4 regions of the Acidovorax sp. DMC1 genome follow, and region 3 is predicted to be linked to each of the others. Evidence: predicted binding sites of a transcription regulator. Region 3 holds the regulator's gene; each other region holds the start of a gene.
The links. Region 3 encodes FNR, which switches genes on or off when oxygen is low (the NO sensors DNR and NnrR bind a similar motif). Its sites were predicted from a motif close to TTGATNNNNATCAA; they were not measured.
Positions count from the first base shown of each region.

Region 1: a site for FNR is predicted at 3,332-3,345, ahead of ACT531_RS21115 (3-hydroxybenzoate 6-monooxygenase). Genes of this name have one in related genera too.
Region 2: a site for FNR is predicted at 2,163-2,176, ahead of ACT531_RS00455 (DASS family sodium-coupled anion symporter). Genes of this name have one in related genera too.
Region 4: a site for FNR is predicted at 2,974-2,987, ahead of ACT531_RS19390 (FeoA family protein). Genes of this name have one in related genera too.

Region 1 covers NZ_JBQUYO010000014.1:16,982-24,326, forward strand. The annotation lists gene ACT531_RS21090 (EF-hand domain-containing protein) at 1-506, opposite strand, end outside; gene ACT531_RS21095 (YiiD C-terminal domain-containing protein) at 683-1,135, opposite strand; gene ACT531_RS21100 (NUDIX hydrolase) at 1,243-1,728, opposite strand; gene ACT531_RS21105 (LysR family transcriptional regulator) at 1,856-2,758, opposite strand; gene ACT531_RS21110 (MarR family winged helix-turn-helix transcriptional regulator) at 2,763-3,245, opposite strand; gene ACT531_RS21115 (3-hydroxybenzoate 6-monooxygenase) at 3,372-4,574, shown strand; gene ACT531_RS21120 (cupin domain-containing protein) at 4,640-5,773, shown strand; gene ACT531_RS21125 (fumarylacetoacetate hydrolase family protein) at 5,858-6,565, shown strand; gene maiA (maleylacetoacetate isomerase) at 6,581-7,219, shown strand; gene ACT531_RS21135 (Bug family tripartite tricarboxylate transporter substrate binding protein) at 7,286-7,345, shown strand, end outside.
Region 2 covers NZ_JBQUYO010000001.1:97,237-104,581, reverse strand. The annotation lists gene ACT531_RS00460 (methyl-accepting chemotaxis protein) at 1-526, shown strand, start outside; gene ACT531_RS00455 (DASS family sodium-coupled anion symporter) at 536-2,056, opposite strand; gene ACT531_RS00450 (GlxA family transcriptional regulator) at 2,230-3,297, opposite strand; gene ACT531_RS00445 (amidohydrolase) at 3,421-4,764, shown strand; gene ACT531_RS00440 (VUT family protein) at 4,798-5,340, opposite strand; gene ACT531_RS00435 (NAD(P)/FAD-dependent oxidoreductase) at 5,337-7,055, opposite strand; gene ACT531_RS00430 (lysylphosphatidylglycerol synthase transmembrane domain-containing protein) at 7,257-7,345, opposite strand, start outside.
Region 3 covers NZ_JBQUYO010000005.1:61,485-68,829, forward strand. The annotation lists gene ACT531_RS12280 (sulfite exporter TauE/SafE family protein) at 1-657, opposite strand, end outside; gene hemN (oxygen-independent coproporphyrinogen III oxidase) at 663-2,045, opposite strand; gene fnr (fumarate/nitrate reduction transcriptional regulator Fnr) at 2,235-2,957, shown strand; gene ACT531_RS12295 (hypothetical protein) at 3,059-3,355, opposite strand; gene ACT531_RS12300 (FixH family protein) at 3,412-3,690, opposite strand; gene ccoG (cytochrome c oxidase accessory protein CcoG) at 3,755-5,200, opposite strand; gene ccoP (cytochrome-c oxidase, cbb3-type subunit III) at 5,293-6,207, opposite strand; gene ACT531_RS12315 (CcoQ/FixQ family Cbb3-type cytochrome c oxidase assembly chaperone) at 6,232-6,369, opposite strand; gene ccoO (cytochrome-c oxidase, cbb3-type subunit II) at 6,386-7,018, opposite strand; gene ccoN (cytochrome-c oxidase, cbb3-type subunit I) at 7,037-7,345, opposite strand, start outside.
Region 4 covers NZ_JBQUYO010000010.1:165,409-172,753, forward strand. The annotation lists gene ACT531_RS19380 (HD domain-containing protein) at 1-306, shown strand, start outside; gene feoB (ferrous iron transporter B) at 632-2,557, opposite strand; gene ACT531_RS19390 (FeoA family protein) at 2,554-2,883, opposite strand; gene ACT531_RS19395 (hypothetical protein) at 3,021-3,452, opposite strand; gene ACT531_RS19400 (S9 family peptidase) at 3,440-5,401, opposite strand; gene ACT531_RS19405 (NAD(P)-dependent oxidoreductase) at 5,525-6,400, opposite strand; gene ACT531_RS19410 (response regulator transcription factor) at 6,589-7,254, shown strand; gene ACT531_RS19415 (sensor histidine kinase) at 7,257-7,345, shown strand, end outside.

The DNA of each region.
Region 1 (7,345 bases), on a different contig from region 3:
CCCACAGTGCCATCGGCGTTGCCTGCACGGTCCATCACCTGCAGCACGGCCTGCGCAAAGGGGTCGGTAGTTGCCTGCTGGCCCTTAGTGCGCGCCAGTCCCTTGAGGAATTCATCGTGGGTGATGATGCCGTCCTTGTCGGCGTCAAAGCCTGCGGTGATCTGCTGCTTCTGGTCTTCGGTAGCGCCAAACCGCGTCAGCAGCGCCTGGAAATCGTCCTTGGACACGGCACCTGCTGCACGGCCACCGGGCAGTGCCGCGGTGGTCTGGCCCGATGAACGACCCACGGCGTTCACCGTGCCCGCAGACGCACCTTGAGTGGCCAGCACGCCCTGCCCTGCCATACCCGCCAGCGTCTGCGCCTCGGGGCTGAGCGTGACCACGGCCGAGGGCTCGGGCGCCGCCGCCTCCCCCCCACGCCGCGCAGACGCCTTGCCCGCGCCGCTGGAGGCCGCATTGAAAATCATCGACGCCACCGATGCGAGGCCGGAAATGAGAGGGGACATCGCCATGAACTCCTGTGTGGCGACCGCCTTGGCGACCCCATCCATCCGGAGTCCGCCGCATCGCCCAGGGCTACAAGGTTACGCGCCTGCCGCCCAGGCAATGGCGGGATCAGCGGGGGCTAAAGGGGCGAGTTTGGCCCCTCATGCAAGAGCAAGAGCGCCCCACCGCTCACGCTTCACGCATAGCCTGGGCCAAAGGCCACAAACTCGCCAGCGAGCGCCCCCGCCACCTGCCCCTGGTAGTGCAGCGCTGCGGCCTGTGTGATCCGGCCCAGCCCCTTGCGGCGGATCATGCGGGTAAACGACTCCCAGGCCGGCCGCGATGGCGCCAGGGCTACAGCCGTGAAGCTGCCGTCAATGGGCATGAGGTAGTCCATGGTGTTGCGCTGAATCACCAGCCGGCTGCCCAGCTCCTCAGCGGTGAGCCCCAGGTGCAGCATCGACCACGCCGCCAGAATGGCCACAGCCGAGGCACTGCCCCCAAATACCGTTTCGCGGTGGTTGATGTTGGGCGCCAGGGGCGCAGTCAGCACCACTTGCTGCAGCGATGCCTCCACCACGGTGACCTGCATGGCCTGGGACAGGGGGATGTGTTGGTGCAGGTAGGTTTGCAGTTCTGAAGGAGTCACAGGATTTCCCACTAAAAAGTGCCAAGCGCTGACCCTATCAAAACGCCGCACAGCGTCCAACGTGGTGCAGCGCAGCACTTGGCTACCACCGCCGCAACGGGTCGGTTTCAAAAGCCCGGGTCACGGTGAACGATGTGCACGACCTCAGCCCTTCCGTGCACCAGCCAGTGCCGCAGGTGCGCCGCCAGAAATGCAGGCCGCACATCAATGCCCTCCAGCTCGTCCGGCCCGAACCACGCGAACTCCAGCGCGCGCGAGCCCTCGACGCCCGCATAGGGCCCCGGGCGCGACAACAACAGGCTTCCGGGCAGCGGAATAGCGTGCAAATACAGCCCGATCTCGTGGTACGCGGTGCCAGCGTACGTGAAGAAGTTTTCCACCACACAGGCCAGCGGGCCGGGCTCCACGGGCTGGCCCAGTTCTTCCTGCAGTTCTCGGACCAGGGCTTGTGCCGCCGTCTCCCCCGCATCGATGCCACCGCCGGGCAACGCCCAGAAAGCGTCGCCCACCACCCGGTGCAGCAGCACGCGGCCCTCGCTCTGGATCAGCGCCGCTGCGCGTTGGCGCACGCGAAGCGGGCTGGGATGTGGCATGGGGTTCAAGACTCAGATCCTGATTGATTCTTCACTTCCATCCTTTGCCCTCCGATATCAAGCCAAAATGGCCTCTAGCGCTTACCTCAAAAGCGCAAACAGCTATTAATACAGTAGCAAAAGCAATTCACTGTCCATCCCCAGGCGGCAATAGCAACCCTTGCTGCGCCGCCACCGCTTCGCGCAAAAACGCCCAGGTAGCCTGCATGCGGGCCACATGTTTGTTGTCGCCCGGCATGGACATCCAGAAGGTGCGCTGAAAGCGTGCCACCCCTGGCAATACGGGCACCAGCGACGGGTCTTGCGCCGCCACAAAGGCGGGCAGCACTGCCAGCCCCGCCCCCACGCGGGCGGCTTCGTACTGGGCGAGGATGCTGGTGCTGCGCAGCGCGAAGTGCGCGGGGCGGTGCAGCTCGTCCAGAATCTGCAGTTCCTTGCTGAACAGCAGATCGTCCACGTAGCTGATGAAGGTGTGGCCCCGCAGATCGTCTGGCGTGTGGATGGGGGCATGGCGCTGCAGGTAGCTGCGCGCTCCATACAGTTGCAGCACGTAGTCGGTGAGCTTCACGACCACCACCGCACCGCGCGCCGGGCGTTCCAGCGAGATGACGATGTCCGCCTCGCGGCGCGACAGGTGTACCAAACGCGGCAGCGCCAGCAGGTCCACCACCAGGCCGGGGTGGTCCAGCGCAAACCGGGCCAGCTGGGGCGCCAGGATCAGGTTACCGAAGCCCTCGGTGGTACCGATGCGCACCAGGCCATGCAGGCCCTGGCGCACGCCGGGTGTGGCGTTTTCCACCGCCAGAAAGGCGGCCTCCATGGCCTCGACCTGGGGCAGCAGCGCGCGCCCGGCCTCGGTCAGCCGGTGGCCGCCGGCCTCGCGTGCAAACAGGGCGGAGCCCACCTGCTTTTCGAGCGCCTGCAGGCGGCGCGCCACCGTGGTGTGGTCCACGGCCAGGCGGCGCGCGGCACCCACCAACGTGCCAGCGCGGGCCAGTTCCAGAAAGTAGCGCAGGTTGTCCCAGTCCATGGCGTCACCGGGCCCGCCGTGCAGCGCGTCCGTCCAGCGGCTCGCTGGGCGCACGGCTGAGCGCGTTGTTGCCCCGCACCAGCGTGCGCAGCATGTCCATGAACACCGCGCGCTGTTCGGGCGCGAGGGGTTCGAGCATGCGCTCCTGCGCGCGCAGCATGCCGGGCTCCACCTCTTCCAGCACACGCTGGCCTTCGGGCGTGAGGGTCAGCAGACGCACGCGGCGGTCTTCGGGGTGGGCATTGCGCTGCATCAGCCCGCGCGACTCCAGCCGGTCGATCACGCTGCCAATGGTGGAGGTATCAAAACCAATGGTGCGCGCCAGCGTGCGCTGGTCGATGCCCGGCTCGCGCCCCACGGCATACAGCGCAGCGTATTGCACAGGGGTGATGCCCGTGGCCTGCGTCTCCTCCAGAAACACGGCCACCGCAATCTGCTGCAGGCGGCGGATATGGAAACCAGGGAGGTTGTCGATCTCTACGGACATGAATCTAGGGTTTCTACCGATCTTGATGCGGGTCATTTTAGGCCCTACACTAATCATCAGTGTACTTTCGATATGTATACGGCTTATTGATCCACGTCAGTGGCACAACGGATGGAGACAGCGGCAATGACAGTTTTGAACACTCCCACGGCGCCCGTCCTGGTCGCTGGCGGCGGCATCGGTGGCGTGGCAGCAGCGCTGGCCCTGGCACGCCAGGGCTATGCGGTCAAGGTGCTGGAGCAGGCTCCGCAGCTCGGCGAGATCGGCGCGGGCATCCAGCTGGGCCCCAACGCTTTTGCCGCGTTCGACGCCCTGGGCATTGGCGAGCTGGCGCGGGCCCGCGCGGTCTACACCGACGAAATGGTGATGCATGACGCGCTGGACGAACACCTGGTCGGCCGCATCCCCACGGGCGAGGCTTTTCGCCAGCGCTTTGGCAACCCGTACGCCGTGATCCACCGCGCGGACATCCACACCTCGCTGCTGGAAGGGGCCAAAGCGCACGGCAACATCGAGACACTGACCGGCACGCGCATCGAGCGCGTGGAGCAAACCGGTGACACCGTCACCGTGTACGACCAGCATGGCGTGGCGCACCGGGGCCAGGCCCTGATTGGTGCGGATGGCGTGAAGTCCGTCGTGCGCCAGCAATACGTCGGCGATGCCGCCCGCGTGTCGGGCCATGTGGTGTACCGCGCCGTGGTGGAAAAGAACGACTTCCCCGAAGACCTGCGCTGGAACGCCGCCAGCATCTGGGTCGGCCCCAACTACCACCTGGTGCACTACCCGCTGCGTGGCGGCGAGCAGTACAACGTGGTCGTGACCTTCCACAGCCGCGAGCAGGAGGAATGGGGCGTGCGCGAGGGCAGCCGCGAAGAGGTGCAGAGCTACTACCGCGACTGCTGCCCGCGCGCCCACCAGCTGATCGACATGCCCAAGAGCTGGAAACGCTGGGCCACCGCCGACCGCGAGCCCATCGGCCAGTGGACGTTTGGCCGTGCCACCTTGCTGGGCGATGCCGCCCACCCCACCCTGCAGTACTTGGCCCAGGGCGCCTGCATGGCGCTGGAAGACGCGGTGACGTTGGGCGAGGCTCTCAAGCGCTGCCAACACGACTTCCCCCAGGCGCTGTCGCTGTACGAGCGCTCGCGCGTCGCCCGCACGGCACGCGTGGTGCTGTCGGCACGCGAAATGGGCCGCATCTTTCACGCCCAGGGCGTGGAGCGCCTGGTGCGCAACGACCTCTGGAAGGGCCGCAGCCCTGAGCGTTTTTACGACGCGATGGAGTGGCTGTATGGCTGGAAGGTCGACAACTGCCTGGCCGACTGAGCCAGCCGGGCGCCTTGCCCCATCGATCTTCTCCCCTACCCCCACATTCAACCCAAGGAATTCCCATGAGCGAGATGGATCCCGTACCGTCCCCCGTTCGCCTGTCCGCCGTGGCGGCCCCTGGCCAGCCCGAGCCCACCCCCGCGCTGGAGCAGCTGTACCGTGGCTTTGAGCAGGAAATGCTGGTGCCGCTGTGGACGCAGATCGGCGACCTGATGCCCCCCCATCCGCAGAGCAAGGCCAGCGCCCACCTGTGGCGGTGGGACCGGCTGGTGCCGCTGGCCGATGAAGCCGGCCGCATCGTGCCCGTGGGGCGCGGGGGCGAGCGCCGGGCCATCGCCCTGGCCAACCCGTCCCTGGGCGGGCGGCCCTTTGCCACCCCCACGCTGTGGGCGGCCATCCAGTACCTGATGCCGGGCGAAGACGCGCCCGAACACCGCCACACACAGCACGCGTTCCGCTTCATCGTGGAGGGCGAAGGGGTGTGGACCGTGGTCAATGGCGACTCGGTGCGCATGTCGCGCGGCGACTTCCTGCCCCAGGGCGGGTGGAACTGGCACGCCCACCACAACGCGGCCGACAAGCCCATGGCCTGGATCGACGGGCTGGACATTCCGTTCGCCTACTACACCGAGTCCCAGTTCTTCGAGGTGGGGCGCGACGCCATCAGCCCGGCAGAGCGGATCACGCCCATGCTCTCACGCTCCGAACGACTGTGGGCGCATCCGGGCCTGCGCCCGGTGTCGCAACTGCAGGACCAGCCCGTCACCCCCATGCTGGCCTACCGCTGGGTGGACACCGACAAGGCCCTCAACGAACAACTGGCGCTGGAAGCCGAGGGTCACCCCGCCACGCTGAGCCCCGGCCACGCCGCAGTGCGTTACACCAACCCCACCAATGGCCGCGACGTGCTGCCCACCATCCGCTGCGAGATGCACCGCGTGAGCAGCGGCGCCACCACCCGCACGCGCCGCGAGGTGGGCTCGTCGGTGTTCCAGGTGTTTGACGGCCAGGGCACGGTGAAGGTGGGAGACCACCAGTGGCAGGTGCGCCGTGGGGACATGTTTGTGGTGCCGTCCTGGCAGCCCTTCACCACCCAGTGCGATGCCGGCCAGCCCTCGCTGGATCTGTTTCGCTTCAGCGACACACCGATTTTTGAGGCCGTGCATGCCTGGCGCGAACAAATCGAGCCTGCCTGACAACAACCCCGCCCCATTCATTCCTTGCAGCGTCTGCCCGCCCACGCGGGTGGGCCCTGCACTCCTCTTCGACCGGAAGCCCCGATGACTGCTACCTCTTACCTCTGGACCCCACCGCCCGTTCAATCGTTGCCAGTGCGCGGCAGCGCGCAGCGCCTGCCCATCCACCGCCTGTTCTTTGTGGGCCGCAACTACCACGCGCATGCTGTCGAGATGGGCCGCCCCGTGGACAAAAGCGTGGAGCGCCCCTTCTACTTCACCAAGGCGCCCCAGACGCTGACCGAATCAGGCGCCACCGTGGCCTACCCGCCCGAGACGCAGAACTACCACTTCGAGATGGAACTGGTCGTGGCGATTGGCAAGGCCGGGTTCCGCATCCCGGCCGAGCAGGCGCATGAGTACATCTACGGCTACGCCTGCGGCCTGGACATGACCCGCCGCGACCTGCAACTGGTGGCGCGCGACAAGGGCCGCCCCTGGGATCTGGGCAAGGACGTGGAGCAATCCTCCGTGGCCAGCGAGGTGGTGCCCATGCCGGGCCAGGTGATCGAGTCCGGCGTGATCGAGCTGTCGGTCAACGGCGCGGTCAAGCAGCAGTCCAACGTGGACAAGCTGATCTGGAACATCCGCGAGATCATTGCCGACCTCTCCCTGTTCTACCACCTGCAGCCCGGCGACCTCATCTACACCGGCACGCCCGAAGGCGTGGGCGCCGTGGTGCCCGGCGACCACATCACCGGCCGCGTGGAGGGTGTGGGCGAGATCGCGCTGACCGTGGGCCAACCCGCATAAACCGAGGACCGCCCCATGAAGCTCTACAGCTTTTTCCGCAGCGGCACCTCGCACCGCCTGCGCATCGCGCTCCACCTCAAGGGCCTCACGCCCGACTACGTGCCGGTGGACCTGCGCGTGGACGAACAGGCCGAAGCACCGTTCAAGGCCATCAACCCACAGGGCCTGGTGCCTGCGCTGGAGCTCGACAACGGCCAGGTGCTGATCCAGTCACCCGCCATCATCGAATGGCTGGAGGAGCGCTATCCCACGCCCGCACTGCTGCCTGCCGACCCGCTGGCCCGCGCCCATGTGCGCGCACTGGCCGCCATCGTGGGCTGCGATGTGCATCCCATCAACAACCGCCGCATCCTGCAAACGCTGCGCAAGCAGTTTGGCGCGGACGAAGCCGCCATCAACGCCTGGTGCGCCACCTGGATCACCGCCGGGTTTGACGCCATCGAAGCCCTGCTGGCCAAGGACACCACGCGCGGCAGCTACTGCTATGGCGGCGCGCCCAGCCTGGCCGATGTGTACCTGATTCCGCAGGTCGAAAGCGCCCGCCGCTTTGGCGTGGACATGGCCGCCTGGCCGCTCATCCGCGCAGTGGATGCCGCCTGCGCCGAGCTACCCGCCTTTGCCCGCGCCGCCCCTGCGGTCCAGCCAGACGCCTGACGCGGCCCCGACACCGCAGCCACCACCGGCACACCCGCATTCATCACTACAACCAGGAGACAAACCATGCCCACCTTCCCATCCGCCACTTCGGCGCCCCACCTAAACGCCGTCAGGCTCAAGCAG
Region 2 (7,345 bases), on a different contig from region 3:
TGCCCTGTCGTCACGCCGCATTGCCGACATCACCAGCGTGATCGATGGCATTGCCTTCCAGACCAACATCCTGGCACTGAACGCGGCCGTAGAAGCAGCCCGTGCGGGCGAGCAGGGTCGGGGCTTTGCGGTGGTGGCCAGCGAAGTGCGCAGCCTGGCCCAGCGCTCTGCCACGGCAGCCAAGGAGATCGGTGGGCTCATCAGCGACAGCGTGCGGCAGGTGGACGAGGGCACGCAGCTGGTCCACGCCGCTGGCGGCACCATGGGCGAGATCGTGCAGTCCGTGCAGCAGGTGGCCACCATCATTGGCGAGATCAGCACCGCCGCCCGCGAGCAGACCACAGGCCTGAGCCAGGTGGGCGAGGCGGTCTCGCAGCTCGACCAGATGACCCAGCAGAACGCCGCGCTGGTCGAGGAGTCGTCCGCCGCTGCTCAAGGCCTGCGCGTGCAGGCGCAGCAACTGGCCGAGCTGGTGGAGGCCTTCCGCCTGCCTGCAGCCGCTGGGGGCCAGAAGGCGTTGCGGTAAGCCTGCCGGTCAGGTGCGTGTCACCATCAGCCTCAGCCAAGGCCAGTAGGTTAGCGCAAAGACCACCAGCAGGATCACCCCGGTCAGCGTGATCACGATGCCGGTGCGCACGAAGTCGTGCGCGTCAAAGGTGTCGGTGCCGTAGGCGATCATGTTCTGCGGCGCGTTCACCGGCAGGATGAAGCCAAAGCTCACCACGAACTGCAGGATCATCGTCATGCCCACGATGTTGATGCCAGGCGTCTGCACGGTGGACAGCACGCTGATGACGATGGGAATCATGGTGGACGCCAGCGCCGTGGCGCTGGCAAAGCCCAGGTGAATGACGATCAGGAACGCGGACAGCAGCATCAGGATGGCAAAGGCCGATGCCATCTGCAGGCCCAGGTGGCCCACGATGAGCTGGGCCAGCCATCCCGCCGCCTTGGTCTGCAGCAGCGCAGAGCCCACGCTGATGCCCACCGCGAACAGCACCACCGTGCCCCACGGAAAACCCTTTTGCGACTGCTTCCAGTCCATCACGCCGATGCGCGGAAACAGCATCAATGCCACGGCCGCAAGGGTGGTGGAGGTGGTGTCAAAGTCGTGCAGCACTTTCTCGGTCGACCAGAACCCCAGCAGCACCAGCACCACGGCCAGCAGCTTCCACTGGTTCAGCGTCATCGGGCCCAGTTCGGCCAGCTGCTGCCGAATGGTCTCCTGCCCGCCCGCAATTTCCTTCATCTCGGGCTTCATCATGCGCGTCATGATGAAGAACAGCGCGACCGTCATCAGGGCTGCAAACGGGGCGGCTGCCACAAACCATTCGCCCCAGGTGATCTGCGCACCGAGCTGCTTTTCGATGAAGCCGATGGCCACCATGTTCTGCGCGGCGGCGGTCTTGACGCCCACGTTCCAGATGCTGGCTGTCTGCGCCGTGGTGATGACCAGCAGCGCGGCAAAGCGGCTCTTGCGGTCTACCTTGAAGGCCAGCACAAAGCCCATCATGATCGGCATCAGGCAGGCCACGCGCGCCGTGGTGCTGGGCACGATGAACGACAGCAGAAAGCCCACCACCATGGCCCCGATCACGATGTGGTGGGTTTGGGCGCCGACCTTGGACAGCACCGTGAGCGCGATGCGCCGGTCGAGCCCCGTGGCGGTCATCGCCGACGCAATGAAACACGCGGCAGCGACCAGCGCCACGGCGCTGTTGGCAAAGCCCGAGAGTGCGAGGTTCAGCGCCGCGCCCGTGCCCATGTCCGCGCCATCGGGTTTGGCCACGCTGGGTGCGTAGGCCAGCAAGAACACCATCAGCGCGGCGATCACCACCGCACTCACCGAGTATTCGAGCGCTTCGGTCATCCAGACGATCACCGCGAACGCGAGGATGGCCAGCATGGTCTGCCCCGCTACGGGCAAGCCGGCCGGGGTGGGCAAGGCCAGCACGGCCAGCAGCGCCACCAGGGCGCCGAGCAGGCCGAGCCGCTTGGCGAGGCTCGCCGATGCAGGGGCAGGGGCCGGGGATGTGGTCGGTGCGGCAGTGGACATGGGGTGGCTCCGGTGAAGACGCGCTGGGCGCGAACCCTTGCGCCGCGCGTGCGAATGCATGGCCGGCCCAAGGGCTTCCAGTGTTGCGCGCTGTCCGCTGCGGGTGTTGATTCAGGTCAAGGAGGAACGGTGGTGGGGCCGCGTTCGCAGCGGGGCGGAGAGGCTGCTGCGTCTCATGCCCCCACATCCACCCGCCAGCGCCTGCGCGGCGCGCGCAAGGCGTGGCGCTTGCGGTACTCCCCCGGTGCCATGCCGGTGTAGCGCACAAAGATGCGGCGGAACGCGGCGGGGTCGCTGTAGCCGCAGGCCACCGCAATGCTGGGCACACTCTCCAGCGTCACCTCCAGCAGCACTTTGGCGCGTGCACAGCGCAGGCTGTGCAGGTGGTCCAGCGGCGACTGCGACAGCTCCTGCTGAAAGTGCCGCAGCAAGGTGCGCGGGCTCACCGCCGCTGCCTCCGCCAGCCGGGCTAGCGAGTACGGCTCGTCCAGATGGTTCTCCATCCAGGCCATGGCACGGGCCAGGGTGCTGTCGCGCGTGGCGGGGATGTGTTGCTGCGCGTTGGCCTGCAGCGCGGCGCGGCCGCGGTCGTGGTCGGGCCGCAGCACGCTGGCGCAGGTCTGGGCCAGCGCATCGCCCAGCGCATGGCGCACCAGGGCAATCGCCATCTCACCCAGGCTGTGGGGCAGCGCGCAGCTGAGCCAGAGGCCGTCATCGCTCAGGTCGTGGCCAGCGTCCAGCACCACCTCGGGAAAGTCTCGCTCAAACCCGGCCAGGTAGAACCACGGCAGGCAGCCGCGGCGGCCCTGCAGGCGCCCGCTCTGCGCCGCTAGCCAGGCACCATTGCCCACGGTAAGCACCTTGTGCCCGGCGTCCAGCGCAATGCCGATCTGGCGCGAGAGGGCTCGATGGCGCGCCGCCACATCGCGGATGGCCGGGATGTCGGCCGCGTGGAACGAGGGGATGAGCCAGGCCTGTGCGGGGCCGTCGGCCGGCGCCGCCGTGGGCTGCGTGTAGGCCGCCAGCGGGCCCGGCTGGTGCGGCAGGGGCTGGCCCTGGGCATCCAGCAGCCGCCAGGCCAGGCGGGGCGAGCCTGCACCACCTCGCAGGCCGGCCAGCAGGTTGGCGCCGCGCAAGAGGTCGATGAACTGCAGTGCGTTGCCCACCGCTGATTCGGGCAGCAGCGGGATGTCGATGCGAAAAACCGGTGCCGTCGCAGACAGGACAGAAGAACGGGGCATGGCGATATTGGCTCTGTGGATGGCCATTTTCGCTTGACTGCAGCGTGGGGTGGACTCTTAGCATGAACGTGCTTTTTTTTGCTGCGTTCCCTTTTGTTTTCACTTCCTGCACGGATCTGCCTCATGCACAAACCCCTCTCTGCCATCTCGCTGGCCACCGGCCTGCTTCTTAGCGGGCTCACGTTCGCATCGTCCGCCCAGGCCCAGGCCCTGGATGCCGCCGGCCTGCAGGCCATCGACGCCGCCGTGACGGCCGTGGCGCCCAAGATGGTCAACTGGCGCCGCGACATCCATGCCCACCCCGAACTCTCGGGCCAGGAAGTGCGCACCGCCAAGCTGGTGGCCGAGCACCTGAAGAAGTTGGGCATGGAGGTGCAGACCGGCGTGGGCGGCACCGGCGTGGTGGGCACGCTCAAGGGTGGCTTGCCCGGCAAGGTGGTGGCCCTGCGCGCCGACATGGACGCACTGCCCGTGCTGGAGAACACGGGGCTGCCTTTTGCCAGCAAGGCCAAGGCCAACTACCTGGGCAAGGAAGTGCCCGTGATGCACGCCTGCGGCCACGACGCCCACACCGCCATGCTGATGGGCGCAGCCGAGGTGCTGGCGGGCATGAAGGCCCAGCTGCCCGGCACGGTGAAGTTCATCTTCCAGCCCGCCGAAGAGGGTGCGCCGGTGGAGCCCGACGCCAGCGGTAAGGTGCCCAGCTTTGGCGCCAAGGCCATGATCGAAGCCGGTGCGCTCAAGGACGTGCAGGCCATCTACGGCCTGCACATCACCTCCAACCTGCCCGGCGGCGTGGTGGGCTACCGCAGCGGCCCGCTGATGGCCGGGTCGGACAACATCACCATCCATGTGGAAGGGCGCGGCGGCCATGGCTCGTCGCCCTGGGCCACCATCGACCCCATCGTCGCCGCCAGCCAGGTGGTGATGGGCCTGCAGACCGTGGTGAGCCGCCAACTCAACATCAGCCAGGAACCGGCCGTGGTCACCATCGGCCAGATCCAGGGCGGCACGCGCTACAACATCATCCCCGACAAGGTCGAGATGCTGGGCACGCTGCGCACGTTTGACGAAGACATGCGCCAGGAAGCGCTCAAGCGCATCACCACCACGGCCGAGTCGATCGCTGCTGCCAGCGGCGCCAAGGCCAGCGTGCGTTTTGGCCCCGTGGCCTACCCCGTGACTACCAACCCCGCGCAGGTCACGCAGGCTTCGCTGCCCGCGCTGAACCTGGCGATGGGCGGCAAGACCATGGTGATTCCGAAGGTCGCTGGGTCAGAGGACTTCTCGGAGTTCCAGAAGGTTGTGCCGGGCTTCTTCTACTTCCTGGGCGCGCCGCCCAAGGGCAAGGAGTTTGCCAAGGCCCCGCCCAACCACTCTGCACTGTTCGACATCGACGAAGAGCAGCTGCCCACCGGCGCACGTAGCCTGGCCGCGCTGGCGGTGGACTTCCTGCAGCGTAAGTAGTAAGCAGCGAAAAGAAGACGGGCGCCGTGCGGCTCAGGCCGCGCGGTGGGGTCGGGCCAGCCGGCGCCCGATGAGCAGGCGAAACGGCAGCAGCAGCGCCACCCCCAGCCCCAGCTTCACGCCCAGGTCCCCCAGCGCCCAGGTGATCCACGGGTCGCTGGTGCCTGCAAACGCAATGCTCCAGAACACGGCGGTGTCCAGCACCGCCGCGAGCAGTGTGGCTACCAGCGGCGCGCGCCACCAGGTGCCGTGGCGCAGACGGTCAAACACGCTGATGTCCAGCCACTGCGAGAGCAAAAACGCCGTGCCCGACGCGATGGCAATGCGCACCGGCGCCAGCACCAGCGAGGCCGCCACGGCCACCGCAAACCCCACCCACGCCACCCGTCGCGCCTGCTGCGGGCCATGGGCGCGGTTCACCAGCTCGCTGACCAGAAAGGCCACCGGGTAAGTGATGGCACCCCAGGTGAGCCAGTCATTGAGCGGGAACTGGACGAGGATGTTGGACGCCAGCACCACGGCGGCCATGGCCAGGGCCGCTGCTGCAAACTGCGGCAGGCTGGGCGACCGCATCATGCGGCCGCGCCGAGCAGGCTGCGCGCCACGGCTTCACCGACCTTGATGCCATCCACGCCCGCCGACAGAATGCCGCCCGCGTAGCTGGCGCCTTCGCCCGCCGGGTACAGCCCCGGTGTGTTCAGGCTTTGCAGGTTCTCGCCGCGCCCGATCTTGAGCGGCGACGAGGTGCGTGTCTCCACGCCCGTCAGCACCGCGTCGTGCATGTCAAAGCCCTTGATCTTGCGGCCGAACACGGGTAGCGCCTCGCGCAGGGCCTCGATGGCATAGCCGGGCAGGGCGGCGTGCAGGTCGCCCAGGGCCACGCCGGGCTTGTACGAGGGCTCCACGCTGCCCAGCTGGGTCGAAGGCTTGCCCGCAATGAACTCGCCCACCAGTTGGCCCGGTGCGCTGTAGTCGCGCCCGCCCAGCACAAAGGCATTCGATTCCAGCTGGCGCTGCAGCACGCTGCCCGACAGGGGGTGGAACTGCCCGGCGGGCAGGGCCTCCACGCCATAGGTCTGGCCCAGGTGGGTTTCAAACGCCTGCGCGTCCTGCGGGTAATCGCGGGGGTCGATGCCCACCACCATGCCCGCATTGGCATTGCGCTCGTTGCGCGAATACTGGCTCATGCCGTTGGTCACCACGCGGTGGGGCTCGCTGGTAGCGGCCACCACCGTGCCGCCGGGGCACATGCAGAAGCTGTACACCGCGCGGCCATTGGCGGCGTGGTGCACCAGCTTGTAGTCGGCTGCGCCCAGCAGCGGGTGGCCTGCGTGGCGGCCCCAGCGGGCGCGGTCGATCACGCCCTGCGGGTGCTCGATGCGGAAACCGATGGAAAACGGCTTGGCCTCCATGGCCACGCCACGCTGGTACAGCATGGCAAAGGTGTCGCGCGAGCTGTGGCCCAGCGCCATCACCACATGGTCGGCGCGCAGCTCGGTGGTCTCGCCCGTGGCCTGGTTGAGCACCTTCAGGCCGCGCAGGTGGCGCGCACCGCCTGTGCCTTCGATGACCACATCCGTCACGCGTTGCTCAAAGCGGATCTCGCCGCCCAGCGCAATGATCTGTTCGCGCAGGTTTTCCACCACCTTCACCAGCTTAAAGGTACCGATGTGCGGGTGGGCGACATACAGGATTTCTTCGGGCGCACCGGCTTTGACGAACTCGTTCATCACCTTGCGGCCCAGGTGGCGCGGGTCCTTGATCTGGCTGTAGAGCTTGCCGTCGCTGAACGTGCCGGCGCCGCCTTCGCCAAACTGCACGTTGCTTTCGGCATGCAGCTCACGCTTGCGCCACAGGCCCCAGGTGTCCTTGGTGCGTTCGCGCACGGTCTTGCCGCGCTCCAGCACAATGGGCTTGAAGCCCATTTGCGCCAGCACCAGCGCCGCAAAAATGCCGCAGGGCCCAAAGCCCACCACCACGGGGCGCAGGGGCAGGTCGGCAGGCGCCTGGCCCACGGGGTGCCAGGCCATGTCGGGCGTGGGCTGGATGTGTGGGTTGCCAGCAAACTTTGCGAGTAGCGCGGCTTCGCGTTCAGGCTGGGCCAGCGTGATGTCCACGATGTAGACCGCCAGCAGGTCGGCCTTGCGCGCGTCAAAGCTGCGCTTGAAGACGTGCAGGTGGGCGATGTCGGCGTCGGAGATGCCCAGGATGTGGGTGACAGCGGCGCGCAGGGGCGCCTCGGGGGCTTCGGCAGCGGTGAACGGCAGCCGGATTTCGGAGAGTCGGATCATGGTCTTGCGGGCCCGTGTCGATCGGGCGAAAAGCAATGGCGTGGGGCAGGGATGATACGGGGTCTGCGCAGCGGGCGGAACCCCGTCGGCCTGTGCAACCGGGGTGTGGTAGGCGCTGGCTATATAAAAATGATAGCAATCAAGGCATGATGCACTAGCGCATCCGGCGGTTTTGGCTGAATTTTTGTTGTCAGGACGTGTTTAGGCGTCCTGGGCAGGCCGCTGGCGCCAGCGCACCTCGGCCACACCCAGTGCCACGGCCGCCAGCAGCAGCGGCCCAAAGTAGTACA
Region 3 (7,345 bases):
CATGGCGCCTGCGGCCCTCGTGCCCCACTGAGCCCGAGCAAGATTCAGGCGGTTGCGAAGGCTGCTCCAAGCCCAGGGGCCACCCACCAGCCAGACCCCGCTTCCCACGGCAAACAGGGCCATGGTCAGGGCACCCTCCAGCGGCCCTCCACTGAGCGCGGCGACCAACAGGGCCGAATAAAGCAGCCCGCACGGCATCAGGGCCCACAGGACCCCGGCCGCCATCACGCCGCCTGGCGCCCCGACCAGCGGTCGAACACGCGCCCACACGGAGCGGCCAGCCTGCTCCACCCAAGCAGGCTGGCGCGACTGCACCATCATCATGAGCCCCCAAGCCATCACCGCCACGTGCATCAGCGTCCAGGCGGGACGCAGCGCGGTGGTCTGCTGGGTCAGCCATGCCAAACTGTCCATGGCCAAGGCCGCCAATGCACCGGCACTGGCATATCCCACCAAGCGCCCCAAATGAAAGGCCACGGTGCGCTGCAGCGCACCGCCACGCGGCGCCCAGCGCACCACCTGCTCGGCACTCCCATCCGCCTGTGGAGCGCCGCCCTGACCCACGAGCGCTCCACAGGGCGCGGAGCACATGGCCAAGCAGTGGGACCCGCCGGCGAGTCCCATGAGCAAAGCAGTCCAGCCAACCGTGGTAAGCATAGGTATCAGATGATGCGCGAAAACCGGGCGCGGTTGCGGTCTGCCTGCAGATAGCGGTCAAAAACCATGGCGATGCCCCGCACGAAGAACCAACCGGTCGCGGTCACTTCAATGCCCTCAGGCCCAACGCGCACCAGCCCTTGCTCCTGCATGCCCTCCAATTGAGCCAACTCCGCAGCGAAATACTGGCGGAAGTCGATCAGCCATGCCTGCTCCATCGGCTCGAACAGCAGTTCCCCCTGGCACATCAGGGCCATGATGGCCGCACGGCGCACCAGGTCGTCGCGCGTGAGCGCCAACCCGCGCACTACGGGCAACCGCCCTTGGTCCAGGAAGTCGTAGTACTCATCCAGCGTCTTGGAGTTCTGGCTGTAGGTTGCCCCCACACGGCCTATGGCCGATACGCCCAGGCCGATCAGGTCGCAGTCCGGCTGCGTGCTGTAGCCCTGAAAGTTGCGGTGCAGGCGCCCCTGACGCTTGGCCACGGCCAGGGCATCGGTGGGCAGCGCAAAGTGGTCCATGCCCACGTACACGTATCCAGCATCCATGAAGGCATCGAGCGAGCGCGACAACATGGAGAGCTTGCTCGCGCCCGTGGGCAACTCCGCAGAGATGATGCGACGCTGTGGCTTGAAACGCTCTGGCAAGTGCGCATAGGCATACAGCGCGATGCGGTCAGGCCGCAGTTGCGCCACCTGAGCCAGCGTGCGGTCAAAAGACTCGGGCGTCTGGCGCGGCAGGCCGTAGATCAAATCCACATTCACTGAGTCAAAGCCCAACGAACGCGCAGACTCAACCAGCGCAAACACCTGTTCGGCAGGCTGGATGCGGTGCACAGCCTTCTGCACTTCGGCATCAAAGTCCTGCACGCCAAAACTCAGCCGGTTAAACCCCAGCTCAGCCAGCAGTGCAAGACGCTCGGCATTGACGGTGCGAGGGTCCACCTCGATCGAGTATTCCCCCCCAGGCGCCAGCGTGAAGCTGCGCTTGAGCATGGCCATCAGCTCCCGCAATCCATCATCGGATAGGAAGGTGGGCGTGCCACCGCCCAGGTGCAGTTGACTCACCACCTGTCCTACGCCACAGTGCGCGGTGTGCAGGTCGATCTCGCGGCTCAGGTAGCGCAAGTAGACCTCGGCGCGGTCATGGTGCTTGGTGATGATCTTGTTGCAGGCACAGTAGTAGCACAAGGATTCGCAAAACGGGATGTGCACGTACAGGGACAGCGGCATGGCCTTGGCCAGCGTGCCCGAGCGGCGCTGTTGCAGCGCCAGCACATAGTCTTCCTGACCAAACGCCTCCACGAAACGGTCGGCCGTTGGATAGGATGTATAGCGGGGCCCTGGCACGTCAAAGCGGCGCAGAAGGTCTGGCGAAACAGCAGTCATGGGGAAATTTCCTTGCGTACACCTTGACTGTGCCGTAGGCTCTGGGACATGTCCTTGACCTGCATCAAGTGAACCCGCAAGCGATACGGCGACAATTTGATGAAGGTCAGCCGCTTGCCCGCGCTCTGTATTCAGGTTCGTGTACGGCAAGCGCGATATGCTTGACCGCTAACCCAAGCCCATGTGTTTATGAACCCGCTCACCATCAAAGTCGCCTGCTCCAACTGCAACCTCCGCGAGCTGTGCATGCCCGTGGGCTTGAACGAAGAGCAACTGCAGCGCATTGACGAGGTCGTTGCTGTCCGCCGCAAGGTCAAGCGCGGCGGCACGCTGTTTCGCAATGGCGAGTCCTTCACGTCCCTGTACGCCATCCGCACCGGTTTTTTCAAGACCTGTGTGGCCACCGAAGACGGTCGCGACCAGGTCACAGGCTTTCAGATGGCGGGGGAGATCATCGGGCTGGACGGCATCGTGAATGACCACCACACCTGTGACGCGGTGGCCCTGGAAGATGCCGAGGTCTGCGTCATGCCTTTCGACCGCATCGAAGAACTGTCCCGCGAAGTCACGGCCCTGCAGCACCACGTGCACAAGATCATGAGCCGCGAGATCGTGCGCGAACATGGTGTGATGCTGCTGCTGGGCAGCATGCGTGCCGAGGAGCGCCTGGCGGCCTTCTTGCTCAACCTGGTGCAGCGCCTGCATGCACGGGGCTTCTCGCAATCGGAACTGGTGCTGCGCATGACGCGCGAAGAGATCGGCAGCTACCTGGGCCTCAAACTTGAAACAGTGAGCCGCACCTTCTCCAAGTTTGTGGAAGAAGGCATCGTGGAAGTCAAACAGCGCCATGTGCGCATCCTCGACACCGATGCCCTGCGACGCATTGTGAACAGCCAGCAGACCTGCCACTGAGTACGGCCCCTCGTCGGCTGAGGGTCGGGGCGGTACAAAAGCCCTACGGTCCCTTCTAAAACGGCATGCAGCGCATGCCCGCATGAACCGGCGAAAAAGGCTCAGGAGCAAGACGACGATGTCTTTCGGCAATCGTCAGGGCGCTCCCCGTCGGGCACGGGACAGCGGTTGACCTCAAACGGTGACATGGACAGCAGCGTGGTCAACGCGCTGGTGGCCATGGTGATGGCCCAGAACACAAAAAATGCGAGGGTGTACACCCCCTGCCTCGACAGCGCCAGAGGCTGCCCGAACCAATGCAGGTCCTGGGGGTCCACCATGGCAAAAACCAGCATCTCCAGCACACCCGCCATCAAAAAGGCGGGCCATGCAATCCACATCAGGCGTTGCGTCCACATATAGGTTCTGTCTCCTGGTGCTGCCGGGGTCGCCAGGGTGTGCGACCCTAGAGGTTTCAGCGTGGTTGGTCTTGCACAGGGGTGGCCGCATGGTTGCGGGCCTTGAGGGCCGGCGCCAGACTCTTCTCCGGCGCCGCCAGTGTCTTGTTGATTTCAATGCCCTGGCGGTAGTAGTCCTCCGCCACCACAGGGTCGGGCCGCGAAATCGCCAGCCACAGCGTCACAAAGCCCGCCACGATCACGATCAGTGGACCGGCAATCACCAGCCACACATGGCCAAACTTCCACCAGGGTACGGTTGCCGCCGGGGTTGCAATGGCAGGGTTTGAAGACATGGTGCTTTACTCCTCAACAATATCGGTCAAAGTGCGGCCCTGAAGGGCCCCACCGGAATACCGCTCAGCGCGGTACAAGGAACACGGATTTCTCCGTGACATGGGCCGCTGCTCCTACGGCCTGCACATCAAACTGAACGGCGTGTGATCCGGGCGTAGCGGAACCATAAGGAATCTGCAAACGCACGGCCACCCAGCGAGACTCCGCCGCGCCAATGTCCACTTCAGCCTCAGAAGCCACTTCCAGCCCCTCCAGGCCTCGCGCACTGATGCGATAACGCTGCTCGCCTTCGGTGGCATTCATGATCTGCAGCCGGTAAATGTTCTCCAGCTTGCCTCCCGCCACGATGCGCGAGAGCGCGGCGCGGTCCCGCACCACATCCACCTTCAGCGGCGTGCGCGCCACCAGGCTGGCCAACATGGCCACGCACAGTGTGACCAGCACGGCGCTGTAGATCAGCACGCGGGGGCGCAGCACGCGGCGCAACATCTGCGACTGCGTCCAGTGCTTGGCCACGCCGTTCTGGGTCGAATAGCGGATGAGCCCACGCGGGTACTGCATCTTGTCCATCACGGTATTGCAGGCGTCCACACACAGGCCACAGCCAATGCATTCGTACTGCAAACCCTTGCGGATGTCGATGCCCACGGGACAGACCTGCACACACAACGAGCAATCGATGCAGTCACCTAAGCCCTGGGCTTTGTAGTCGATGTTCTTCTTGCGCGGACCACGCTGCTCGCCACGTTCAGGGTCGTAGGTAACGATCAGCGTGTCCTTGTCAAACATAGCGCTCTGAAAGCGCGCGTAAGGGCACATGTACTTGCAGACCTGCTCGCGCATGAAGCCCGCATTACCGTAGGTAGCAAAACCGTAGAACAGGACCCAGAAAATCTGCCAGCTGCCCTGGAACGCCAGCAGCTCGCTGCCCAGCTCGCGAATGGGAACGAAGTACCCCACAAAGGTGAACCCCGTCCACAGGGCCACCGTAATCCACACCACCTGCTTGAAAAACTTCTTGCGGATCTTCTCGAACGTCCAAGGGCCGTTGTCCAGGCGGAGCCGGGCACTGCGATCGCCTTCGATCTTGTGCTCGATCCACATGAACATTTCGGTGTACACCGTCTGCGGGCACGCAAAGCCACACCACAGACGCCCGGCCACCGCGGTGAACAGGAACAGCGACAACGCCGAAATGATCAGAAGGCCGGTGAGGTAGATGAAATCCTGCGGATACAGCACCAAGCCAAAGATGTAGAACCTGCGAGCCCCCAGGTCAAACAGCACCATCTGGCGCTGGCCCCACTCAAACCACGGCAACCCGTAAAACACCAGCTGCGTGAGAAACACCATGCCCCAGCGCCAGCGCGCAAACAGGCCGCTGATGGAACGCGGGTAGATCTTCTTTTGCGCTTCGTACAGCGAGATGATCTCGCCCGCAGAAGACGCATCTGCCGCGACTGGCGTAATCGGGATGACCTTGCGAGCCGGCTCGCTGGGTGTGCTCATGGTGTCGCTTTGTGAACGGAATTAAGGCGCAAAAGGGGTGCCTTCAAACGGAAACCCGGGCGGTGCGTCTCACGCACCGCCCGGCAGCCAGGTCAGCGTGCAGCCACCTGCTTGTTCGACAGGCCCCACACATAGGCAGAGAGTACGCCGATCTGCGCCTCGGTCAACTTTTCGGCCTGTGCAGGCATCTGGTTGACCTTGCCGTTGTTGATCATGGCGGTGATGGCGGCCTCGCCCCAGCCATGCAGCCAGATGTCATCGGTCAGGTTGGGCGCGCCCAGTGCCTGGTTGCCCTTGCCGTCCATGCCGTGGCAGGCTGCGCAGGCCGCAAACTTGGCCTTGCCCAGCGATGCGCGCAGCGAGTCATGGGGGCTGCCCGACAGGCTCAGCACGTAGTGCGACAGGTTACGCACGTCTTCCGGGGAGCCCACGGCGGCCGCCATGGGAGGCATGTTGCCGATGCGGCCCTTCTCCAGCGTCTCGCGGATCTTCTCGGGTGTGCCGCCGTGCAGCCAGTCGTTGTCCGTCAGGTTCGGAAAGCCCTTGCTGCCGCGCGCATCGGAGCCGTGGCACTGTGCGCAGTTGTTCATGAACAAGCGCTCGCCAATGGCATGGGCCTGGGGGTCGGCGGCAACGTCTTCAGGCTTCATGGAGGCAAAGCGTGCGTACAGCGGCTCCAGCTCCGTCTTGGCCTTGGCCATTTCGGCTTCGTACTCGCCCTTCTGCGTCCAGTTGAGCTTGCCGGTGAAGCTGCCCAGACCTGGATAGGCGGCCAGGTAGCCCAGGCCAAAGACGATGGTGATGACGAACAGCCACACCCACCAGCGCGGCAGGGGATTGTTCATCTCGACCAGGTCCTCATCCCAGACATGGCCGGTGGTGTTGTCGGAGGTGGCCACCACCTTCTTGCGGCCCGCCATCCAAAGCAGGATGCCGCAGGCGATGATGCCGACCAGGGTCAGCGTGGTCACAAAGACCGACCAGAAATTGCTGGTGAAGTCACTCATGGGGTGTTCTCGTTCTGGTGAAGGTCAATCTGTCTCGAAAGGCAGCTGGGCTGCCTCGTCAAACCGGGCCTTGTTGCGGCCTCGGTAGGCCCAGACCCAGATGCCAATGAAGCAGGCCATCGATGCCAGGGTGGCGACGATGCGCATGGTGGTGATGTCCATGGGATATCTCCTTTGCTTACTTGAGCGCACGGCCCATGACTTGCAGGTAGGCGATGAGCGCATCCTGCTCCGTCTTGCCCTTGACCTCGCCCGCAGCAGCCGTGATCTGCTCGTCGGTGTAAGGCACGCCCACGGTGCGCAGGGCCTTCATGCGGGGCGCCATCACTGCGGGGTCCACCTGGTTCTTCTCAAGCCAGGGGTATGCGGGCATGTTGGACTCGGGCACCACATCGCGGGGGTTGTTCAGGTGGATGCGATGCCATTCGTCGCTGTACTTGCCGCCCACGCGGTGCAGGTCGGGACCCGTGCGCTTGCTACCCCACTGGAAGGGGTGGTCATACACAAACTCGCCCGCCACCGAGTAGTGGCCATACCGCAGCGTCTCGGCGCGGAAGGGGCGGATCATCTGCGAGTGGCAGTTGTAGCAACCCTCGCGGATATAGATGTCGCGGCCCGCCAGCTGCAGGGCGTTGTAAGGCTCGACACCCTTGACCGCCTCGGTCGTGGACTTCTGGAAAAACAGGGGCACGATCTCGACCAGGCCGCCAATGGCGATCACGATCAGGATCAGCACGATCATCAGAAAGTTATTGGTCTCCACCTTTTCATGGGTGAAACCGGTCGAAGCAGATGTGTTGTTATTGGACATGAATGATCTCCTTCGGACTCAGGCGTGGGCCGTGTTCACTGCAGGAATGGCCACCTTGACCGAACGGCCCGAGATGGCAGTCAGCCACACGTTCCAGGCCATGACCAGCATGCCGCCCAGGTACAGCAGGCCACCGGCCACACGGATCACATAGAAGGGATAGGTCGCCTTCACGCTTTCCACGAAGGTGTAGGTGAGCGTGCCGTCGGGGTTGACCGCGCGCCACATCAGGCCTTGCATCACGCCGGCAATCCACATGGCGGCGATGTACAGCACGATGCCGATGGTGGCCATCCAGAAGTGCAACTCGATCGCCTTGACGGAGTG
Region 4 (7,345 bases), on a different contig from region 3:
GTGATGGACACCCGCCACACCCCGGGCCCGCTCACCGGCGATGCGCTGTGGGTGGTGGATATCGACCTTGCCATCCTGGGCCAGAACGCCGCGGTGTACCGCCAGTTCGAACGCAACGTGCGGCGTGAATACTTCTTTGTGCGCTGGCCGCGCTATGTGGCGGGGCGCAGTGCGGTGCTGCAGGGTTTTCTGGACCGCCCGCACATCTACGGCACGGACTACTTTGCGCAGCGCTACGAGGCCCAGGCGCGCGCCAACCTGCAACAGGCACTGAGCGCGCTGGGCCAGGGCCAGCTGTACCAGTAGTTAATTGGAGCCAAAACGGCCTGTAGCGCTAGTGAATCATGCGCCAGCAGCTATATAAAATATAGCAATCACTGAGAAGCAGGCCCGCGACGAACAGGCATGGCCACGGGTTTTGCAGCTGCTGCATCGGATGGCGCCGCACAACTGCCGCAGCTGCTGCACCCACCATCGCTCGCGCCACAGCCCGGCGACTGGACCAGCCCCGGGTGGACCTTGCCCAACCCCTGGCGCCAGCGCCCAGGCAGGTACCGCCAGAGCACATAGAGCGCTGCAGCGAGCACAATCAGACCAACGATGAATTGCTGAGCCATCACGACGTTTCTCCTCAGCCCCCGCCCAGCGCCAGCGCCACGCGGTAGGTCACAAAGCTGGCGGCATACGCCATGGCAAACAGGTACCCCACCATGAGCAGCGGGTAGCGCCAGCCGTTGGTCTCACGCCGCACGGCGGCGATGGTGGAGATGCACTGGGGCGCAAACACATACCAGGCCATCAGCGACAGCGCGGTAGCCAGCGACCAAGACCCCGCAATCAGCGACCCCAACTGGCTGGCTACCTCGTCGCCCGTGGCAGACAGCGCGTACACCGTGCCCAGTGCGCTCACCGCCACCTCGCGCGCCGCCATGCCGGGCACCAGGGCAATCGCAATCTGCCAGTTGAAGCCAATCGGCGCGACGATGACCTCCAGCAGCCGGCCCAGCTGGCCTGCCAGGCTGTAGGTGATGGCGGGCTGCGTGGCGCCTTCCGGCGCGCCGGGGTAGGTGGACAAGAACCACAACAACACGGTGACGGCCAGGATGATGCCGCCCACCCGCTTGATGAAAATCACCGCCCGCTCGTACAGGCCATAGGCCAGGCCCCGCACGCTGGGCCAGCGGTACGCGGGCAGCTCCATCATGAGCGGCGTGGCGCGCGTGTCGCTGCGGGCCAGCTTGGCCACCGCCGCCACGGCCATGGCGCTGACGATGCCCGCCACATACAACGCAAACAGCACCACGCCCTGCAGGTTGAACACCCCGGCCACGGTGCGCTCTGGGATGAAGGCCGCAATCAGCAGCGCATACACCGGCAGACGCGCCGAGCAGGTCATGAGCGGGGCGATCATGATGGTCACCAGCCGGTCGCGCCAGTGGGTGATGGAGCGCGTAGCCATCACGCCTGGCACGGCGCAGGCAAAACTCGACAGCAGCGGGATGAACGAGCGGCCCGACAGACCCACCGTGCCCATCACGCGGTCCAGCAAGAACGCCGCACGCGGCAGATAGCCCGAGTCCTCCAGCGCCAGGATGAACAGGAACAGGAACAGGATTTGCGGCAAAAACACCAGCACCCCGCCCGCGCCCGCCAGCACCCCGTCGGTCAGCAGGCTGCGCAAGGGGCCGTCCGCCATGTGGGCGTTGACCAGGGCTGCCAGCCAGCCCACGCCATCTTCGATCCACGACTTGGGCAGCTCGGCCCAGCTGAACACCGCCTGGAACATCAGGAATAGCGTGGCCGCCAGGATCAACAGGCCCCACACCGGGTGCAACACCACCGCATCGATGCGGTCGTCCGTGCGCAGGCTGACCACCGGCACACGCACGGCCTGGTCCAGAATGCGCCGCACCTCCTGGTGGGTGCGGATGACGTCGTTTTGCGCCTCCAGATCGCTCGCATCCAGGCGCGCTGCCGCATCGGGCGCCACCACGGGGCGCTGCAGCTGCTGCAGGTTGGCACTGTCCAGCCACTGCACCAGCTCCTGGGCGCCGTTGCCGCGCACGCCCACGGTGGCCAGCACGGGCATGCCCAGCTCGCGCGACAGCGCCTCGCGGTCGATGGCAATACCCTGGCGCTCGGCCACATCCATCATGTTGAGCACCAGCACCATGGGCAGGCCCAGGGCGCGCGCCTCTAACACCAGGCGCAGGTTCAGGCGCAGGTGGGTGGCATCCGTCACGCACACCAGCACATCAGGCACGGGCTCGCCCGCGCGGCGCCCGCGCACGATGTCGCGGGTAATGGCCTCGTCCACGCTGTGTGCATGCAGGCTGTAGGCACCCGGCAGGTCCAGCACGCGCACGCGGCGGCCGGCAGCGGTCTGCAGCAGGCCTTCCTTGCGCTCCACCGTCACGCCCGCGTAGTTGGCCACCTTCTGGCGCGCGCCGGTGAGCAGGTTGAACAGCGCGGTCTTGCCGCAGTTGGGGTTGCCCAGCAGCGCTACGCGCAGGGGCGCATCGGCGGGGGTGGGCTGCACAGTGGCCTGGGCGTTCATGCCAGCTCCTTGGCAGGCAGTGTGGCTTCATCCAGCGGCTGCACCTGCACCATGGAGGCCTCCTGGCGGCGCAGCGCAAACGTGGCCTGCCCGACCCGCACCGCGATGGGGTCGCCGCCCCAGCCGCCGCGCGCAACCACCTGTACGGTTTCACCGGGCAGAAAGCCGATCTCCAGCAAGCGCAGCAGCATGCTGTGCTCTTGCGCGTCCTGCGCGGGCAACAAGCCCGTGACCCGGCCCAAGGCGCGGCGCGGCAACTGGTCCAGCCGCGAGGACAGGTTCTGCTGCGTAGGAAGATGCAACCGCGCCGCAGCGCCATCGTCCATGGTTTTCATGGTGACTGGACTCGATACAAATAATAGTGATTCTCATTCTACCAATATCTGTATCGCAGTGGTCGCCGTCGCAATCTCTCCTTGATGCAGCGCAAGCTGCAGTGGCCCTTGCCCTGCCGGGCAGTCAGTCAGTCACATGGCTCCAACCGCTTGCACTCCGCCGTAACGCGGATGGACGTGAGCGTGTTTTCGCCGTCGATGTGCCGGGCAGTGAACTGCACCCAGGACCCCTGCGAAATACCGTGCAGCAACGCGGGGTTGACCACCCGGAAGGTCTGTGTGGTGAATGGCAACTTGGCGCGGGGCAGCAGCTTGAGCCGCACAAGCGTGGCGTTGCCGCTCGCATCCATCTCCACAGACACCAGCCGCGCACGGGTGTAGACCGGAGCCGCAGGGGCAGCACCCTCTCCAGCAGCCGAGGCGGCGCCCGCTGGTGCAACGGGCTGGGCGCCTGCCGCACCACACGCGGCGGCCAAGGCCAGTGCGGTGGAAAACCCGCAGCCGCGCGGCCCCCAGCGGGCAAGCAACCAAGTGACGGCCTGCCCCATCAGAACGCCCACGCGCCCAGCTGGTAGTAGTCAAAACCGCTGGTCCGCCCACCCAGGCATTGGGCGAGGAAGTCCTCGGTCTTGCGGTACATGGTGAGGTTGTTGGGCCAGCGCTGGTTGCCGTGGCCGTCCCCGGTGAAGGTGACGTAGTCCACCGGCTTGCCCGCCTTGCGCAGGGCCGCCACCATCCATTCGGACTGCTCCAGCTTCACGCGCGGGTCGTTCACACCGTGCATGATGAGGATGGGCTTTTGCGCATGCTCCGCCCGATACAGGGGCGACTTCGCATCCATGCGCGCGCGGTCTTCCGGCACGGCCGGGTTGCCCACATAGCGGTGCCACCACGGCAGGCCCAGCTCCCAATACGGCGGGGCGGACTCCAGCAGGCGCGCGATGTCCGTCACGCCCACCACGTCCACGGCGCAGGCAAACACCTCGGGCGTGAAGGTGGCGCCCACCAGGGCCGAATAGCCGCCGTAGCTGGCACCGTAGATCGCCACGCGCTGCGGGTCGGCCACGCCGCGTTCCACCGCCCAGCGCACGCCGTCCACCAGATCGTCGTGCATGCGGCCCGCGAACTCGCCCCGGGCTTTTTCCATGTGGTTGCGGCCGTAGCCGCTGGAGCCCCGGTAGTTGACCTGCAGCACCGCATAGCCCCGGTTGGCCAGAAACTGCTGCATGGCGCGGCTGGTGGCGCCATCGCCCCAGCGGTCACGCGCCCACGGGCCGCCATGCACCAGCAGCACAGTGGGCAGCCGCTGCGGCGCTGCCCCCACGGGCAGCGTGAGGTAGCCGTGGATGGTGAGACCATCGCGCGCGGTGTAGGTGATGGGCGCGGTGGGGGCCAGGTCCTTGGCAATCAGGCTCAGGCGGTTCTCGCCCAGAAAGCGGGGTTCCTGCCCATCGCGCAGCAGGTAGCTGCGCGTGCCCCGGTCGGTGGCCACCGCCACCGTGAGCACCTTGTCGGTCTGGTCCAGGCTGGTCACCAGCACCTCTGCAGGCTTGTCGCCGGCCAGCGCAGACAGCCGGGCATCGAGCGCAGGGTCGAACACCTTGCGCGCCGGGTAGCCGGGCATGAAATGCGCCAGCAGCGGCTCGCGGGTGCGGCGGCTGAGGGTCACGATGTCCAGGTCCACATCGGGCGAGGCAAACCACTCTTCCTCGGCGCCCGTGGTCAGGTCCAGCCGCACCAGCGCCAGCTTGTCGCGCCCGCGGTTCGACAGCGCCCAGGCCTTGCGCCCCTCGTCGTGCAGGCCAAAGATGTTCAGCGTGTCCCACCGGCTGCGCTCTGCCACCGTCACCCAGGTGCTTGGCTTGGTGCCGGGCCGCTCCAGCAGCACTTGCTCGCCCTGGATCTGTGCCCGGGCGCGCAGCTGACCCTTGGTGTCCACACCCCACCAGTTCACGTTGCCGGGGTTGGTGGCCAGCAGCACCGGCGCGCCGCCCGCAGGGTTCACGCGGTACAGGTCAAACACCTTCTTGTCGCGCTGGTTGGAGGTGACGATGAAGTCGGACGAGGCATCCACCGCCTCCGCGAAATGCGCCACCGAACGCGGCGCTGGCATCAGCTCACGCAACTCTGTGCCTGGGCCCTCAACCGGGCCCGCATAGATGCGGGTGTTTTCATCGCCCGTGGGGTCGGCCGTGATGCCGAGCCAGCGGCTATCGGCACTGAAGCGGATGGCGCGCGCGCGGATGCGAAACGCCTTGGCGTCGCCCCCATCGATGGACTGCACCCAGATCGCAGGCACCACGCCGTCGGTGCCGAACCAGGCGATGCGCTTTCCATCGGGCGATACGCGGTAGCCGCCGGTGGACTGGCGGCTGGCCACAAAGTCGCGCACGGGGATCAATTCGGGCAGTTGGGCTCCTGCCAGTGTGGGATGCGTCGGGCCGCTGGCGCAGCCCGCCAACAAAACTCCCGACAACACCGCACACCACCCTATCCATCTTGGCGCCATGGAACTCCTCCTCATCTCGTACAACATGGCGGCATTGTGGAACGCCCAACCTTTGCGCCAGCCAAAGGGCCGGGTCGCCATACCGGCACGCATATCGCGGCGTGCTGCGGGCGAAGTGCTCCGCTACAGCGCCTCGGTACGCGCCTCCAGCGCTCTGACCACCGCCACCATGTCCTCCTGCCCCAGGCCCATGTCGGCGGTCTGCGCGAACAGTGCGTGGCACGCATCCAGCAGCGGCGATGCCAGCCGTGCATTGCGTGCCGCGTGGGCCACGAGCCGGTTGTTCTTGAGCACGTCGTGGATGGCGGCCTGCACCTCGAAGTCGCGCGCCACCAGCTTGGCCAGCTTCACCTGCGACACGCTGCTGGCCATGGGCCCTGCATCGAGCACCGAGCGGAACAGCTCCATGTCCAGGCCATTGCGGTCGGCAAAGTGCGCGGCTTCGCACAGGCCAGTCACCATGGTGATGAGAAAAAGGTTCACCGACAGCTTCATCAGCAATGCCGACGGCACCGATCCGCACACAAAGGTAGTGCGGCACATGGGCGCCAGCAAGGGCTGCACCGCCTGCACGCTGGCCGGGTCGCCCGCCAGCATGCCCACGAGCTGTCCGGCCTCCGCCGGCTTGCGCGATCCCGAGACAGGCGCCTCCACGTAGCGCCCGCCGGCGGCCAGGATGTCCTGCTCCAGTGCCTTGGAATATTCGGGTGAGGTGGTGCCCATGTGCACGATGGTGCGGTCTCGCACCTGGGTGGCAAAACCCGGCGTGCCGCGTTGCAGCGCCTCATCCATGGCCGTTTCGTTGGCCAGCATGAGGATGATGACCTGCGCCTGCGCGCAGACCTCGGCGGGCGTTGCGCCCACTTGCGCGCCAGCGGCACGCAGAAGCTCACATTTCTCGGGCGACCGGTTCCACACCCACAACGGGGTGCCGGCGCGCGCCAGGTTCAGCGCCATGGGAAGGCCCATGACGCCCAGTCCGATAAAGCCAATCTGCATAGGAATACCTTTCTTTCTGTCAGCGGAGGGTTGACTGCAGTGCAGCGCCCGTCCAGGGCGCCCTGGTGGGGCGGCTGGGGCGTGCGCTGCGCCCACTCTACCGAAAGTGGCGTCCGCGTTGGCAGCGACTTCTGTGCCAGCCCTCTGCATTTGGCATGGCTTAAGCTGCGGCCCGCCACAATCCCCCCATGCACATCCTGCTCATCGAAGACGACCTGGACCTGGGCCGCGCGCTGCAGTCGGCCCTGAAGGTGGAGGGCCTGACCAGCGAGTGGCTGCGCCGCGCGGTGGACGCCCCGGCCACGGTCGATGCCACCACGGTGGACTGCGTGTTGCTGGACCTGACGCTGCCCGACGGCAGCGGCTTTGACCTGCTGGCGCGCTGGCGCAACCAGGCGGGCCAGGGCGGGCAGGTGCCCATCATCGTGATCACGGCCCGCTCGGCCGTGGAGGATCGGCTGGCGGGCCTGGACGGCGGGGCCGACGACTTCGTCATCAAGCCCTTTGCCACGGCCGAGCTGATGTCGCGCATCCGCGCCGTGCTGCGACGCAGTGCGCGCCAGGCCAGCGAGCGCTGGGTGCTGGGCGAGCTGGTGATCGAGCCGCGCCGCCATGCGGTGCAGCGCAACGGTGCGGTGCTGGACGTGTCGCCGCGCGAGTTCCAGCTGCTGCTGGAGCTGGCCCGCGAGCCCGGCGTGGTGGTGTCCAAAAGCGTGCTGTCGCAGCGGCTGGACCCGCTGGGCGAGGCGGTGGACTTTGCCGCCATTGAAGTGCATGTGTCCAACCTGCGCCGCAAGATCGGGGCGGAGCTGATCCGCACGGTGCGGGGTGTGGGCTATCTGCTGCAGGCATGAGCATGAGCACCTCCGCCTTCTCTCCGACCACCGGCAGCCGTATGCCCCGCCAGGTGCGCGCGATATGGCGTCGGCTGGCCGAGCCCACGCT